2 linked regions of the Funiculus sociatus GB2-C1 genome follow. The protein of the gene in region 1 interacts with the protein of each later gene in a pairwise test. Links are inferred from orthologs where the notes say so. Each region holds a gene or a part of one and is shown in the gene's direction. Other genes may lie near its edges. The genes, in order: NDI42_RS25980 and sufU.

The links.
Region 2: the proteins of NDI42_RS25980 (region 1) and sufU interact in binary tests that used the Escherichia coli proteins (3 or more experiments, as listed by UniProt). The link is inferred for Funiculus sociatus GB2-C1 from one-to-one orthologs.

What each region holds. Positions count from the first base shown.
Region 1 is NZ_JAMPKJ010000087.1:15,135-20,747, reverse strand. The notes cover bases 262-3,072. They hold NDI42_RS25980 (cysteine desulfurase family protein), read left to right. Parts: upstream 262-992; coding sequence 993-2,153; downstream 2,154-3,072. Other genes in these bases: rne (ribonuclease E), read left to right, coding at 2,761-3,072; NDI42_RS25975 (hypothetical protein), read left to right, coding at 2,413-2,751; NDI42_RS25985 (transposase), read right to left, coding at 274-498. In the rest of the region: NDI42_RS25990 (transposase), read right to left, coding at 1-224; more of rne, read left to right, coding at 3,073-4,932; NDI42_RS25965 (ribonuclease HII), read left to right, coding at 5,171-5,613. UniProt on the Escherichia coli protein: Master enzyme that delivers sulfur to a number of partners involved in Fe-S cluster assembly, tRNA modification or cofactor biosynthesis. Catalyzes the removal of elemental sulfur from cysteine to produce alanine.
Region 2 is NZ_JAMPKJ010000059.1:16,609-24,107, forward strand. Bases 1,754-4,603 are described here. They hold sufU (Fe-S cluster assembly sulfur transfer protein SufU), read left to right. Parts: upstream 1,754-2,862; coding sequence 2,863-3,345; downstream 3,346-4,603. Other genes in these bases: NDI42_RS22200 (CHAT domain-containing protein), read left to right, coding at 1,754-2,431; NDI42_RS22205 (HNH endonuclease), read left to right, coding at 2,470-2,772; NDI42_RS22215 (Ycf51 family protein), read left to right, coding at 3,352-3,870; NDI42_RS22220 (iron-containing alcohol dehydrogenase family protein), read left to right, coding at 4,011-4,603. In the rest of the region: more of NDI42_RS22200, read left to right, coding at 1-1,753; more of NDI42_RS22220, read left to right, coding at 4,604-5,153; NDI42_RS22225 (aspartate aminotransferase), read left to right, coding at 5,288-6,475; NDI42_RS22230 (ABC transporter ATP-binding protein), read right to left, coding at 6,570-7,340; NDI42_RS22235 (ABC transporter permease), read right to left, coding at 7,406-7,499. UniProt on the Escherichia coli protein: A scaffold on which IscS assembles Fe-S clusters. Exists as 2 interconverting forms, a structured (S) and disordered (D) form. The D-state is the preferred substrate for IscS.

The sequences.
Region 1 (5,613 bases):
TACAGCCTTTCCAACAGACACCGTGCCCCATCGCGGTCATTGACATTAGCAGCAGTGACTACCACCATCACCACTAATCCCAAGGTATCGACCAACAGATGCCACTTGCGCCCTTTCACCTGTTTGCCGCCATCATAGCCGACCTCAATATTGACCATTGTGGCAGTTTCCACTGATTGACTATCTAAAACGGCAGCGCTGGGGGTAGGCTCATGATCTTCCATCACTCGCACCCACTGCTGTAGCCTTTTGTTGATGCGTTGCCAAGTTCCATCAATACGCCATTGCCGAAAATAGTGATAAACCGTTTTCCATGCGGGTTGCGTCGTGGGGTAGCATCCGCCACGCGCAACCAGCACACAAGATATAGAGGATACCGTTCACCACAGCTTGCATATCAACACTTCGGGGACGCCTACCTACTTTGGCTCTAGGAATCAGCCCTGAGAGCAGTTCCCACTGCTCGTCGGTTAAGTCACTGGGATAGGATTGAGACATTGCTCTCTTCACGCTGTCGAATCAACATTTTGCTATTGACAGGGTATAGTTATGAGAGCTTTTTTACTTTTGAGACATCCTCTTAGAAGTCTAATTAACTCAGTGCCAATTTGCTGGATGCGATATCTGATAGTTATTACAACAATATTCCCATCTTGTAGTCCCAGTTGGTAGTGGCGATCGCTCAGATGCAACTGTTCTTGTAGTTTCGCTCTATCTTTGAAGTATTACAGTCAGAGGAACTTCATCAAGTCTTTTGCTTATCGCTATCGTATCTTTAATTTCTCAACTTACAATTTTGCCAAAATAGAATTGTGACTCATTGGAGGCACCCATTGACACCATTTTGATTTGGTGAAGCTACACATCTTCAGGGAGCATACAAGGGGAGCGATCGAGAAGTGAATATACCTGATAGTTTGATGCAAACCAATCATCGGAGTTTCCGAAACTCCGACCGCCGCCAAATCTCAAATCCTAAATCCCAAATTGGTATGACTGTACGCCCTATTTATCTCGATTGTCACTCCACAACGCCCCTAGACGATCGCGTACTTGCCGCCATGATGCCTTACTTCACCCAGCATTTCGGCAACCCCGCCAGCGTGAGCCATTCCTACGGTTGGGAAGCTGAAGCTGCTGTCAAACAATCAAGGGAAGTTTTAGCACAAGCGATACACGCTACGCCAGAAGAAATTATTTTTACTAGCGGCGCGACGGAAGCGAACAATTTAGCTATTAAAGGTGTGGCGGAAGCTAATTTTAGCAAAGGGCGACACATCATTACAGTGGCAACCGAGCATAAGGCGGTTCTGGACCCTTGTAAATATTTGCAAACTCTTGGCTTTGAAATTACTTTTCTCCCAGTTGAAAGTGATGGATTGATTAATTTAGAACAACTGGAAAAAGCTATCCGTCCCGACACAATTTTAGTTTCCGTAATGGCAGCTAATAATGAAATTGGTGTCATACAGCCTTTAGCAGAAATTGGGGCAATTTGTCACAAGCATCAGGTACTATTCCACACTGATGCTGCTCAAGCTATTGGCAAAATACCTCTGAATGTGGAGGCGATGCACATTGATTTAATGTCAATGACTGCCCACAAAGTCTATGGGCCCAAGGGTATTGGCGCTCTTTACGTCAGACGCCGCAACCCCAGAGTCCAAATTGCACCGCAGCTGCATGGAGGTGGACATGAGCGGGGAATGCGCTCTGGTACACTGTATACACCTCAAATTGTCGGATTTGCCCAAGCCGTAGAATTGGCGCAGGTAAACATGGTATCAGAGACAAAACGCCTCATCCAGTTGCGCGATCGCCTTTGGCAACAACTCAGTCAGGTAGAAAAAATTCATCTGAACGGACACCCCAAAGAGCGACTACCAGGAAACCTTAACATCAGTGTAGAAGGGGTGGATGGAGCGGCGCTGCTGCTAGGATTGCAGCCAGTGGTAGCAGTTTCTTCCGGATCGGCTTGTACCGCCGCCAATGTGTCTGCTTCCCATGTTCTGACGGCGCTGGGACGTTCAGAACAACTAGCTTACGCCTCGGTTCGGTTTGGAATTGGACGGTTTAATACGGCATCTGAGATAGAAGCTGTAGCAAAACACGCGATCGCAACTATTTTCAGCTTGCGTAAACAAACGCAATGAAGGGAGACAATAGGACAAGGGAGAATCTTCTTTTCACCTTCTCCCTTGTCAAGAGTCCTTGAGACTACCAAAATTAAAGCGAGTGCAACTACCCATAAGTTGAGTCTGATCGGAGTGACAGCGCGATATAATACATCACAATAGAAGCAATTGCGGATCGAGGATCTATCAGGTTGCCCCTAAGAGTGAACCTGAAATGGAAGCGATCGCGCAAGATAGCTTTTGAGAGAGACTTTCTGTTCATTTTGGGCAAATTCCAGTGTTCAAGCCTTTTGAAAAGGCATGGCACTGGCAAAAAATGCAATCGGGGAAGAGTTTACAAGGGATGTCTGTCACTGTAATCAGTGATTCTGGGTTAACACACCTTTATTCTCTCTACGTAGGGGCGGGTTTAGAATCTATCCCCTGTCACATTGAATCAGAAGGTAAAACCAAATCGACCGAAAGAGAGTTTCTGGCTTACACCGTTATTTCTTTGAGCAAAAGTGAGAGGCGCCTAGAAAGGATCAACGAGGAAGGAAGAAGGAAGAAAAAGGAATTAAATCCGCCTTCTGCTTTCCGATTCTCTGTTGTGCCTAAACTTGCTACGAATTTTTGAGGAAATTGAATGCCGAAGCAAATTATTATCGCGGAGCAGCATCGGATTGCTGCCGTCTTTTGGGAAGATCAAATTCAAGAACTTGTCGTTGCTACTGGCAGCCACCAAGTCGGAGACATCTATCTGGGCATTGTTGAAAATGTCTTACCTGGGATAGATGCCGCATTTGTAAACATTGGGGATGCCGAACGCAACGGCTTTATCCATGTTACTGACTTAGGCCCCCTGCGGCTAAAACGTTCCGCTGGTGCGATTACAGAACTACTGGCACCCCAACAGAAAGTTCTGGTTCAAGTAATGAAAGAGCCGACCGGCAACAAAGGCCCCAGGCTCACAGGCAATATCAGCTTACCTGGACGCTATGTAGTATTGATGCCCTTCGGACGGGGTGTGAGTCTGTCGCGGCAAATCAAGAGCGAAAACGAGCGCAACCGCCTTAGAGCCTTAGCCGTTCTCATTAAACCTGCTGGCATGGGGCTAATAGTGCGGACAGAAGCCGAGGGACGCTCGGAAGAAGCCATCATAGAAGATTTGGAGACACTGCAAAAACAGTGGGAAGCGATTCAACAAGAAGTAAACTCCACTAGAGCGCCAGCGCTGCTAAATCGAGACGATGATTTTATTCAGCGCGTCTTGCGGGATATGTACAGTGCGGAAGTAAATCGAATTGTCGTAGATTCCCACACCGGAGTTAAGCGAGTCAAGCAATACTTAGTCAGTTGGAGCGGAGGAAAGTCGCCGGAAGGAGTATTAATCGACCATCACCGCGAGCGCCTTTCTATCTTAGAATACTTCCGCATCAATGCAGCCATTCGAGAAGCCCTCAAACCTAGAGTGGATTTACCTTCAGGAGGCTACATCATTATCCAGCTGACGGAAGCTTTAACGGTGATTGATGTCAACTCAGGTTCCTTCACCCGTTCTGCCACTGCAAGAGAAACTGTGCTGTGGACAAACAGTGAAGCAGCGACAGAAATAGCCCGTCAACTGCGGTTGCGAAATATCGCTGGTGTCATCATTGTTGACTTTATTGACATGGATGCACGGCGAGATCAGCTGCAAGTGCTGGAACACTTCAACAAAGCACTGAAGGCAGACAAAGCTAGACCACAAATTGCTCAACTTTCCGAACTCGGCTTAGTAGAATTAACTCGCAAGCGGCAAGGGCAAAATATTTACGAGTTGTTTAGTCAGCCCTGCCCTAGTTGTGGCGGTTTGGGGCATATGGTTCGCCTACCGGGTGAGTCTGCTAACAAAAATGGAGGAGAAATTGCCGAACCTCCCTCGCCGACACCTGTTAGGGAAGCACGGACGTTACCCTACCGAAATGAAGTCGGAATTAGGGAAATACCTTTGCCAGCCGTTGAAAGTCGCAGCGAAGCTTTAGATTTAGGCGCTGACGATGATGATGAGTCAATGGATTTGATGAATCATCCCAGTTATCAGGAGCGGGGGGTAAATAATAATCGCCGTCGTCGCCGCCGTCGTGTAGGTGAACCTCCATTAAAGGAGGAATTAACCCCAAAAACTCCTATTCGGATTTCGACTCCTCCGACTATAGTGAATCATTTCCGGGCAACTCCGGTGGCAGAACCGGAACCAATCCGCGAAAGCGAGACATATATAGGTGGGGGAAGTACGCCTCTACCCGTTGTGGAAGAAGTCCGTCGCTCGCCGAAACCTGAGCGTCCCAAGCCTTCCAGACAGGAAATTGAACCGCCGGAGATTGTTTCAATTGAAATGACCCCAGAGCAACAGGACGTTTATGCTTTGATGGGAATTTCTCCGTTGGTGCTGTTAGAGCGGGAAGTGAAAAATCCGAAATCGGCGATAGTGTCGATTACTTTGCCTGGAGAGTCACAGTCTACGGAAGCGATCGCTTCCTCAATCCAGGCGGCGAAAGATGAAAGAGATACACAGACTTCTGCCTTTGAGTCTGACGAAGACGATAATACATCTTATCTACCCTCCGCATTTGAGGTAGATGAAATGGAATATCAGACAGCAGACGAGGAGCAACGACAGATAGAGGAAGTGACACCTGTCGTAGACGAAGCCCCAGAAGAGCCAGACGCGATCGCATCTGACTCTGCATCCCCCAGTGAAGAATCAGAATCAGACAGTGGCGAGTCTCCAGTTCGGCGGCGGAGGCGGCGGCGGTCTTCTGCAACAGAGGCTTGAGAAAGGGTGAAGTTAGTGGTTAGCCATTAGTCGGTTGGCGGGAAGAAGGTTGGAAGGTTGGAAAGTTGTTAGAAAAAGACTTCGTTTCAACTTGACAACTTTTAAGATGGCAACTGACTAATGGCTAATAACCAGTGACTAATTACTAAGGAGCTTCCGTATCGTGTCGGTGCAGCAAGTGGTAGAAAAAGGCGCAGTCGTTAAGACTTCCCGCAAACCAAATTTTAACCTCTCGGATTTGCCAGAGTTACTCGGTGGCTGGGAACTGGTTGCTGGTGTGGATGAAGTTGGGCGCGGAGCTTTGTTTGGCCCAGTGGTGGCGGCAGCTGTAATATTACCAAAGTCTGCTTTTGCTGAACTTTCAGCCGCTGGGGTAAGAGACAGCAAGCAGTTGTCTAGTTATCGTCGGGGTAAACTGGCGGCACAAATTCAAGCGATCGCTCTAGACTGGAAAATTGGTTATGCTTCCAACCAGGAAATTGACCAAATTAATATTTTCCACGCATCCTTGTTAGCGATGAAGCGGGCTGTAATCAAGCTGAATATACAACCAGAGCTTTGTCTGGTTGATGGCAAGTGGCAGCTTCCAGACTTGCCAATCCCACAACAGAATCTAGTCAAGGGTGATGAAAAATCATTGGTAATTGCCGCCGCCAGCATTGTTGCTAAAGTGTGGCGCGA
Region 2 (7,499 bases), on another replicon or contig:
AACTGCTGAAACATCTACTGTCTGCGCTGCACAACTGCAACAGCGATCGCAAAATTTGCAACTACTTGTGCGGCGTTGCTTGCAAGAACAACCCGCCGCACAAGTAGCAGCCGCTCAAGATAGCCCTAAACTAGCGGCATATCGACTATTACAGCAAGGTTTTGAGCAGTATCAGCCGAATAAGGTTGAATCTGCCATCCAGTCTTGGCAACAGGCATTAAGAATTTATCAGGAACTCAAAGACGTTCCGGGGGAAGTTGCTGCTAGAGGTGTTCTGGGTGCGGCTTCTCTGGTTCAGGAAAACTACAGGGAGGCGATCGCGCTCTTACAGCCATTTTTGACTATGGGACGGGAAAATGGCAATTCTAGCGATCGAGGACAAGCACTCTCAAATCTGGGAATTGCTTACAAAGCTTTGGGAAATTATGCAAACGCGATCGCATCCCATCAGCAAGCTTTGGCTATTATGCAGGAAACCAAAGACCGTCAGGGAGAGGGTCAGGTTTTAGTAAATTTAGGTAATACTTATGAAGCTTTGGGTGAATATGACAAAGCAATTAAATCATATCAGCAGAGTTTAACTATTGTACGGGGAATTAAAGATCGCTCAGGGGAAGGGATAGCATTAGGAAATTTGGGAGCTATTTACGCTAATTTGGGCAAGCATGACGAAGCAGTTAAGTCTTACGAACAGAGTTTAGCGATCGCCCGAAAAATTAACCACAAGGAAGGACAAGCAAGTTCCCTAAACAATCTCGGATTTGCTTACCAGGTTCAAGGCGATCATGTCAAAGCGCTTGGTTACTATGAGCAGAGTTTAGCGATCGCTCTGACAACTAGCGATCGCAAGTTGCAGCAGAAAGCATTAGGAAATTTGGGAATTGCTTACGAAGATTCAGGTGACTACGCCAAAGCAATTGAACATCACGAGAAAAGTTTAGAGATTGCGCGATCGCTTGGTGACAGACGCAGCGAGGGAATTGCTCTGAATAATCTAGGACATACCCTATTTACCTCTGGCAAACTCCCACAAGCAGAAAAAAAACTCCGCGATGCAGTTGAAGTTCTGGAATCTCTGCGACCGGGATTAAATGATATCCACAATGTATCACTTTTTGATACGCAAGTTCTCACCTACAGCCTGCTGCAACAAATCCTCATCGCTCAGAAGAAAGAAGATTCAGCTTTAGAAATTTCTGAACGGGGACGCGCCCGTGCTTTTGTAGAGTTACTGCAACAGCGGTTATCTCCTGAATCATCGGCTCGATCTAAAACTAATTTAAACCCTCCCACAATCGCGCAAATCAAAAAAATTGCCAAAGAACAAAATGCCACGCTGATTGAATATTCAATTGTTCCTGAAAAAGATTTCAAAGTACAAGGTAAACTCAGAGGGAAGTCCTCTGAACTCTTTATTTGGGTAGTTCAGCCTACAGGTAAAGTGGCGTTTCGTTCAGTTGACCTTAAACAGCTACGGCGGCAAAAAAATTCGTTTGAAGATTTGCTTGCTAACAGCCGTATTTTACACGGCCCTAATCTTCGGCAAGGAGACGCTGCTAGAGAGAAACTTCATCAAGTGCTGATTCAGCCGATTGCTGAATTCCTGCCCAAAGATGCAAATTCCCACGTAATATTTATTCCGCAAGGCGAGCTTTTCCTGCTGCCTTTCCCGGCGCTAAAAGGCCCCAATGGCAAATACTTAGTCGAGCAACACACAATCCTAACAGCTCCATCTATTGAGGTGCTAGACTTAACGCGCCAGCAACAGCAACGTATAGAAACGTTGCATAGAACGTCTCAACATAGCAAAGATGTGCTAGTGGTGGGCAATCCGACAATGCCGACAATGCCCGCAAAACAGCCAGGGCAAACGCCTCAGCAACTAGACCCATTACCGGGTGCCGAACAGGAAGCACAGACGATTGCTAAACTTTTGAACACCACGGCGATTATTGGGGACAAGGCAACGAAGGTTAATATTGTGCCGCAGATGTCTAAGGCGCGGCTGATTCATCTAGCAACGCACGGATTACTTGATGATATTCAAGAATTAGGCGTTCCTGGCGCGATCGCTCTAGCTCCATCAAAGAATGATAATGGATTCCTCACTTCTGGAGAAATCTTTGACTTGAAGCTAAATGCTGAACTTGTGGTATTGAGTGCCTGTAATACGGGACGCGGTGAAATTACCGGAGATGGTGTCATCGGGCTATCGCGATCGCTGATTTCAGCAGGAGTACCCAGCGCGATCGTATCCTTGTGGGCGGTGCCTGATGAGCCGACTAACCTTCTAATGACAGAATTTTATCGAACTCTGCAAACAAACCCTAATAAAGCCCAAGCATTGCGAAGCGCAATGTTAGCAACGATGAAAGAGTATCCAGAACCGTTAGATTGGGCAGCATTTACCCTAATTGGGGAAGCCCAGTAGAAACAACGGTTAAAAAATAAAATATAAACAATTCCCCCATGTCATCTTGGCGAGAAATTAGGCAACAAGCATTGCAAAGAGATCACCGCACCTGCCAAGTTTGCGGCAAAGAACACAGCGGACAAGTTCATCACATTATCCCTAAAAGCAAAGGTGGAACTGATGACTTGTGTAATTTGATAACACTTTGCGGCAGATGTCACATGGTAATTAGTCCAGTTCACGAATGGCTGATAACAAAGCTTTGGAAAATTCCGGCTGAGGAAATTAGTGGAGTAAGCCAACAGGTGCAAAATCGGATCGACGAAATAATAGAGGCTAGGGAGCAAAAACTGGGATAGAAATCTGGGAGTGAGGTTTACCAGCCCTGCCAAATTGAGAGACACTGATAGGATCGAGAAGGATTCATAAATTTTAATACTTATCCACTCATGACTCTGGGCAACCTGCGCGACCTTTATCAACAGGTCATTCTCGAACACTACAAGAAGCCACGGCACAAAGGCAAAACTAATCCGGTGCATCGGTATCAGAAAGGACATAATCCTTCCTGTGGCGATACGATTGAGCTGACGTTGCATCTGAACGATGCAGGCAACGCCATAGAAGAAGTAAAGTTTGAAGGAGAAGGCTGCGCGATCGCTATGGCTTCTGCTGACTTGATGGCGGATGCCTTACGAGGAAAGAGTGTAGGCGAAGCGCTGGAAATGGTTGAACGCTTCCAAAACATGATGAAGGGGCAAGCTGAGTTTCCTAAAGAACAGCGAAAGCTAAACGTCATGCAAGGCGTTTCTCAGTTCCCAGTCAGAATCAAATGCGCTAACCTTACCTGGCATACTTTAAAAGCTGCCCTGGAATTGCCCAATGGCAATTCAGGGAATGGCTTTATCAGTAATGAAAAAGAAGACGCTTGATCTGCCATGATAACGACTGCTGCTTTTTTAAACTATGCCAAGTGGGCGGGTATCCTCACCCTAGCCTGCGGTGTCTTGGCAGGATTGGGGTTTATTTTGCAATGGGGTATCCGGTTTCGCCTCGTGGGTATCACTGGCTTTATGGGCGTACTGACTGGTGGTTTGTTTGCCTTGGGTTTGGTGCCGTTAACCCACGCGGTAGTTCCGGGTGCGGTGCGCTATAAGCTGGTTTATGACACTGGGGGCGCGCAGACAGTAATCAAGGTTCCCCCGGAAATTACCGAAACACAATTGGACGCAACCCTGCGTCAAGCCGCCGCCAACTTGTTTTCTTATGGTCGTTTAGGTCAGATAAACAACCAACTCACTATTCGCGCACGCACCGTCATCCACCCAGAAGCAGGAGTTTCTAAACCGCTTTACTTGGGTGAGGTGAAGCGGAGTCTCGTCACCCGCGATGATGACCAGTTGGCTATTAAAGTTTATCCGGAAAATATCGCCCAACTGCCAAAACCCAACGCTTGAGCGTTTGTCATTATGAAATCGAGGCGGTTGCTTCCAGTATCAGGAAGCAACCGCCTCCAGAAAATTCTATTTATTCGCTGTAAATTTTTTTCAGAAAAATCTTGAGAGATACCCCTATTTAGAATAAAATAGTTCGTTCTATGCCCAACCAATCTTTGCCAGATTTGTCTACTCAAACCGCTACTTCGTTGTTTTCACTCTGTGTGGCTCCCGGTCGGGTGCTGCGGGGTCAGAAAGCGCTCTCGCAAGCGGGAGAAGCGATCGCGTGTTTGGGGCATCGTCCCTTAATTGTGGGAGGCGATCGCACCCTTGCCGTCACACTGCCCCAATTGCAAGCCGTTCTAGAGCAATCAAGCTTTGCCACAGCATCTTATAGCCCAGATTGTAGCGAAGCCAGCTTGAGATCTCTGCGACAAGCAGCCACAGATTCTCAAGCCGATCTGATTATCGGCATCGGCGGCGGAAAAGCATTAGATACCGCCAAATTACTCGCTTATCAGTGCGGGTTGCCAGTAGTCACGATTCCTACCTCAGCAGCTACCTGCGCTGCTTGGACAGCCCTATCCAACGTTTATTCTGACACCGGAGCTTTTCTGTACGATGTCAGCCTCGACCGCTGTCCAGATTTGCTGGTGCTGGATTACGATTTGATTCAGACTGCGCCGCAACGCACCCTGGTAGCTGGTATTGGCGACGCTTTGGCAAAGTGGTACGAAGCTTCTGTGAGTAGTGGTCATTCTGAGCAAAGTTTGCTAATTGCCGCAGTCCAACAAGCGAGAGTCTTGCGGGATATCTTGTTTCAAAAGAGTGCGGCCGCTCTCCTTGAACCAGGTAGTGAAGTCTGGAGGGATGTTGTCGATGCCACAATTTTACTAGCTGGGGTAATTGGTGGATTGGGCGGCGCTCAGTGTCGTACAGTGGCGGCTCATGCAGTACACAATGGTTTGACTCACATCCCAGCAGCTCATGGTGCCATACATGGGGAAAAAGTCGCTTATGGTATTCTCGCACAGCTGCGTTTGGAAGAAATGGTACAAGGCAACCAATTAGCTGCTACAGCCAGACAACAGTTATTAAAGTTTTACGCTGAGATTGGACTTCCTCAAACTTTGGAGGATCTGGGTTTGGGTGACATCACTTTAGCTCAGTTGCGGCAAGCGGCTGAAATTGCCTGCGCTGCTAATTCTGATATCCATCGGCTACCCTTTAAGGTTGTGCCTGACGAACTGATGGCGGCAATGGTTTCTACGACAATTGGTCATTTGTCAATAGCTAATGGCTAATGGCTGGCGATTAATTAGCTATCTTTTAAAAATGTTTTGATTGAGTTACGAGGTGGCATTTCATGTTCCAATTCCTAATAAGGATTTAGAGCGCTGCCCCGCTGAAAATATACACCAGTTTACGGATAGGTCTGATGACGTTAGATTGGATTAGCCCAGCCGACAGGCTGCAAGCCCTGCCGCCCTATGTATTTGCCCGCCTGGATGAACTGAAAGCTAGGGCGCGGGAGCAGGGGTTGGATTTAATTGATTTGGGAATGGGGAATCCAGATGGGCCTGCGCCGCAGCCAGTGATAGAGGCAGCGATCGCAGCTTTGCACAACCCCGCAAATCACGGCTATCCCCCGTTTGAAGGTACTAGCAGTTTCCGTCGCGCTATCACTAACTGGTATCGTCGTCGTTATGATGTTGACCTCGATCCGGATAGCGAAGCTTTGCCGCTATTGGGTTCTAAGGAAGGGTTGACTCATTTGGCGCTTGCTTATATCAATCCGGGAGATTTGGTTTTAGTACCTTCTCCGGCTTATCCGGCTCATTTTCGGGGGCCAGCGATCGCAGGCGGCAAAATTCACCAGCTGATTTTAAAACCAGAAAATGACTGGGTAATCGATATCGGTGCGATTCCAGATTCTGTAGCAGAACAAGCTAAGATTCTCTATTTCAATTATCCCAGTAACCCCACTGGCGCAACAGCACCCCGTGAATTTTTCAAAGATATTGTTGCCTTTGCTAAAAAGTACAAAATTTTACTCGTGCATGACTTGTGCTATGCAGAGTTAGCCTTTGATGGTTATCAGCCGACTAGCTTGTTAGAAATTCCCGGGGGCAAAGATATCGGTGTCGAGTTTCACACCATGTCAAAAACTTATAACATGGCTGGCTGGCGCGTGGGTTTTGTGGTGGGAAATAGACATATTATTCAAGGCTTGCGGACGCTGAAAACTAATCTGGATTATGGCATTTTTGCCGCTTTGCAAACTGCTGCCCAAACAGCGTTGGAATTGCCAGATGAATATGTGAATCAGGTATGCGATCGCTATCGTCGTCGCCGCGATTTTCTAATTCAAGGTTTGGGCGAATTGGGTTGGAATATTCCCAAACCAAAAGCCACAATGTATCTCTGGGTTCCATGTCCGGTGGGAATGGGTTCCACAGATTTTGCCTTGTCAGTGTTGCAGCAAACTGGTGTGGTTGTAACGCCGGGGAATGCTTTTGGGGCTGGGGGTGAAGGTTACGTGCGAGTAAGTTTGATTGCGGAATGCGATCGCTTGGGTGAAGCCTTGCGCCGCTTTAAAGAAGCGAATATCCGCTATCAGCCGTAAATCATCTCCGGTTAGCACTCAATAAATTGAATTACCTGTAGGCGAGACGACCGCCCTACAGGTAATTGCGTGTTTAATTGAACTGTATAGATATCTATGCAGCCACCGCCTCCAAGGAATTTCTCCGCAGCAAGTTCATCAATTCATCCTTGTAATCGTGGAAAATAGAGTGGCGCTTCACAGCATGGGTGCGATTGGGCAATTCGATGGGGATTTCTTTGCTCACCGTACCGGGACGCGCACTCAGGGCGTAGATTCGGTTAGAAAGGAAAACTGCCTCTTCTACATCATGGGTGATCATGAAAACCGTGAGACGATTGCGTTCCCAAAGTTCCAGCATAAACTGTTGCATAGATTCTTTAGTGTGAATGTCCAATGCACCAAAAGGTTCATCCATCAACAGCACTTTAGGTTCCGAAGCAAGGGCGCGGGCGATGGCTACTCGTTGCTTCATTCCGCCGGATAGCTCTTTGGGCAGCGATCTAGCAAATTCCGTCAACCCGACTATATTCAGATAGTAACTGGCGCGATCGCGTCGTTCCTTTTTTGATATTCCCTGAAGTTTTAGTCCAAATTCTGTATTTTCCTGCACGTTCATCCAGGGGTAAAGCGTGTAGTGCTGAAACACCATCCCCCGATCCGGCCCTGGCCCAGCGACGCGCACACCATCAATCTTAACTTCCCCTGTTGTGGGGGTATCCAGTCCGGCAATCTGCCGTAGCAGCGTGGACTTACCAGATCCAGATGCTCCCACAGAACAAATAAATTCGCCTTCCTTAATCGTCATATTAATGTCCTTGAGGACAACTAAATTTCCCTGTTTTGTATTAAAGTGCTTGTGCAGATTATTGATTTGCAAGTACATAACTTTAAAACCTCTAAATTGTTAAATGGATATTTAGGAACGACACACGCTGATAAGTCGGAAATCTATCGTTTTTGGCTTGCCCACTTACAAGAAACCCGCATTAGGTACTGGAATAACAGGTCGAATGACAGCCCGATAACCCCGATTACAATTAGC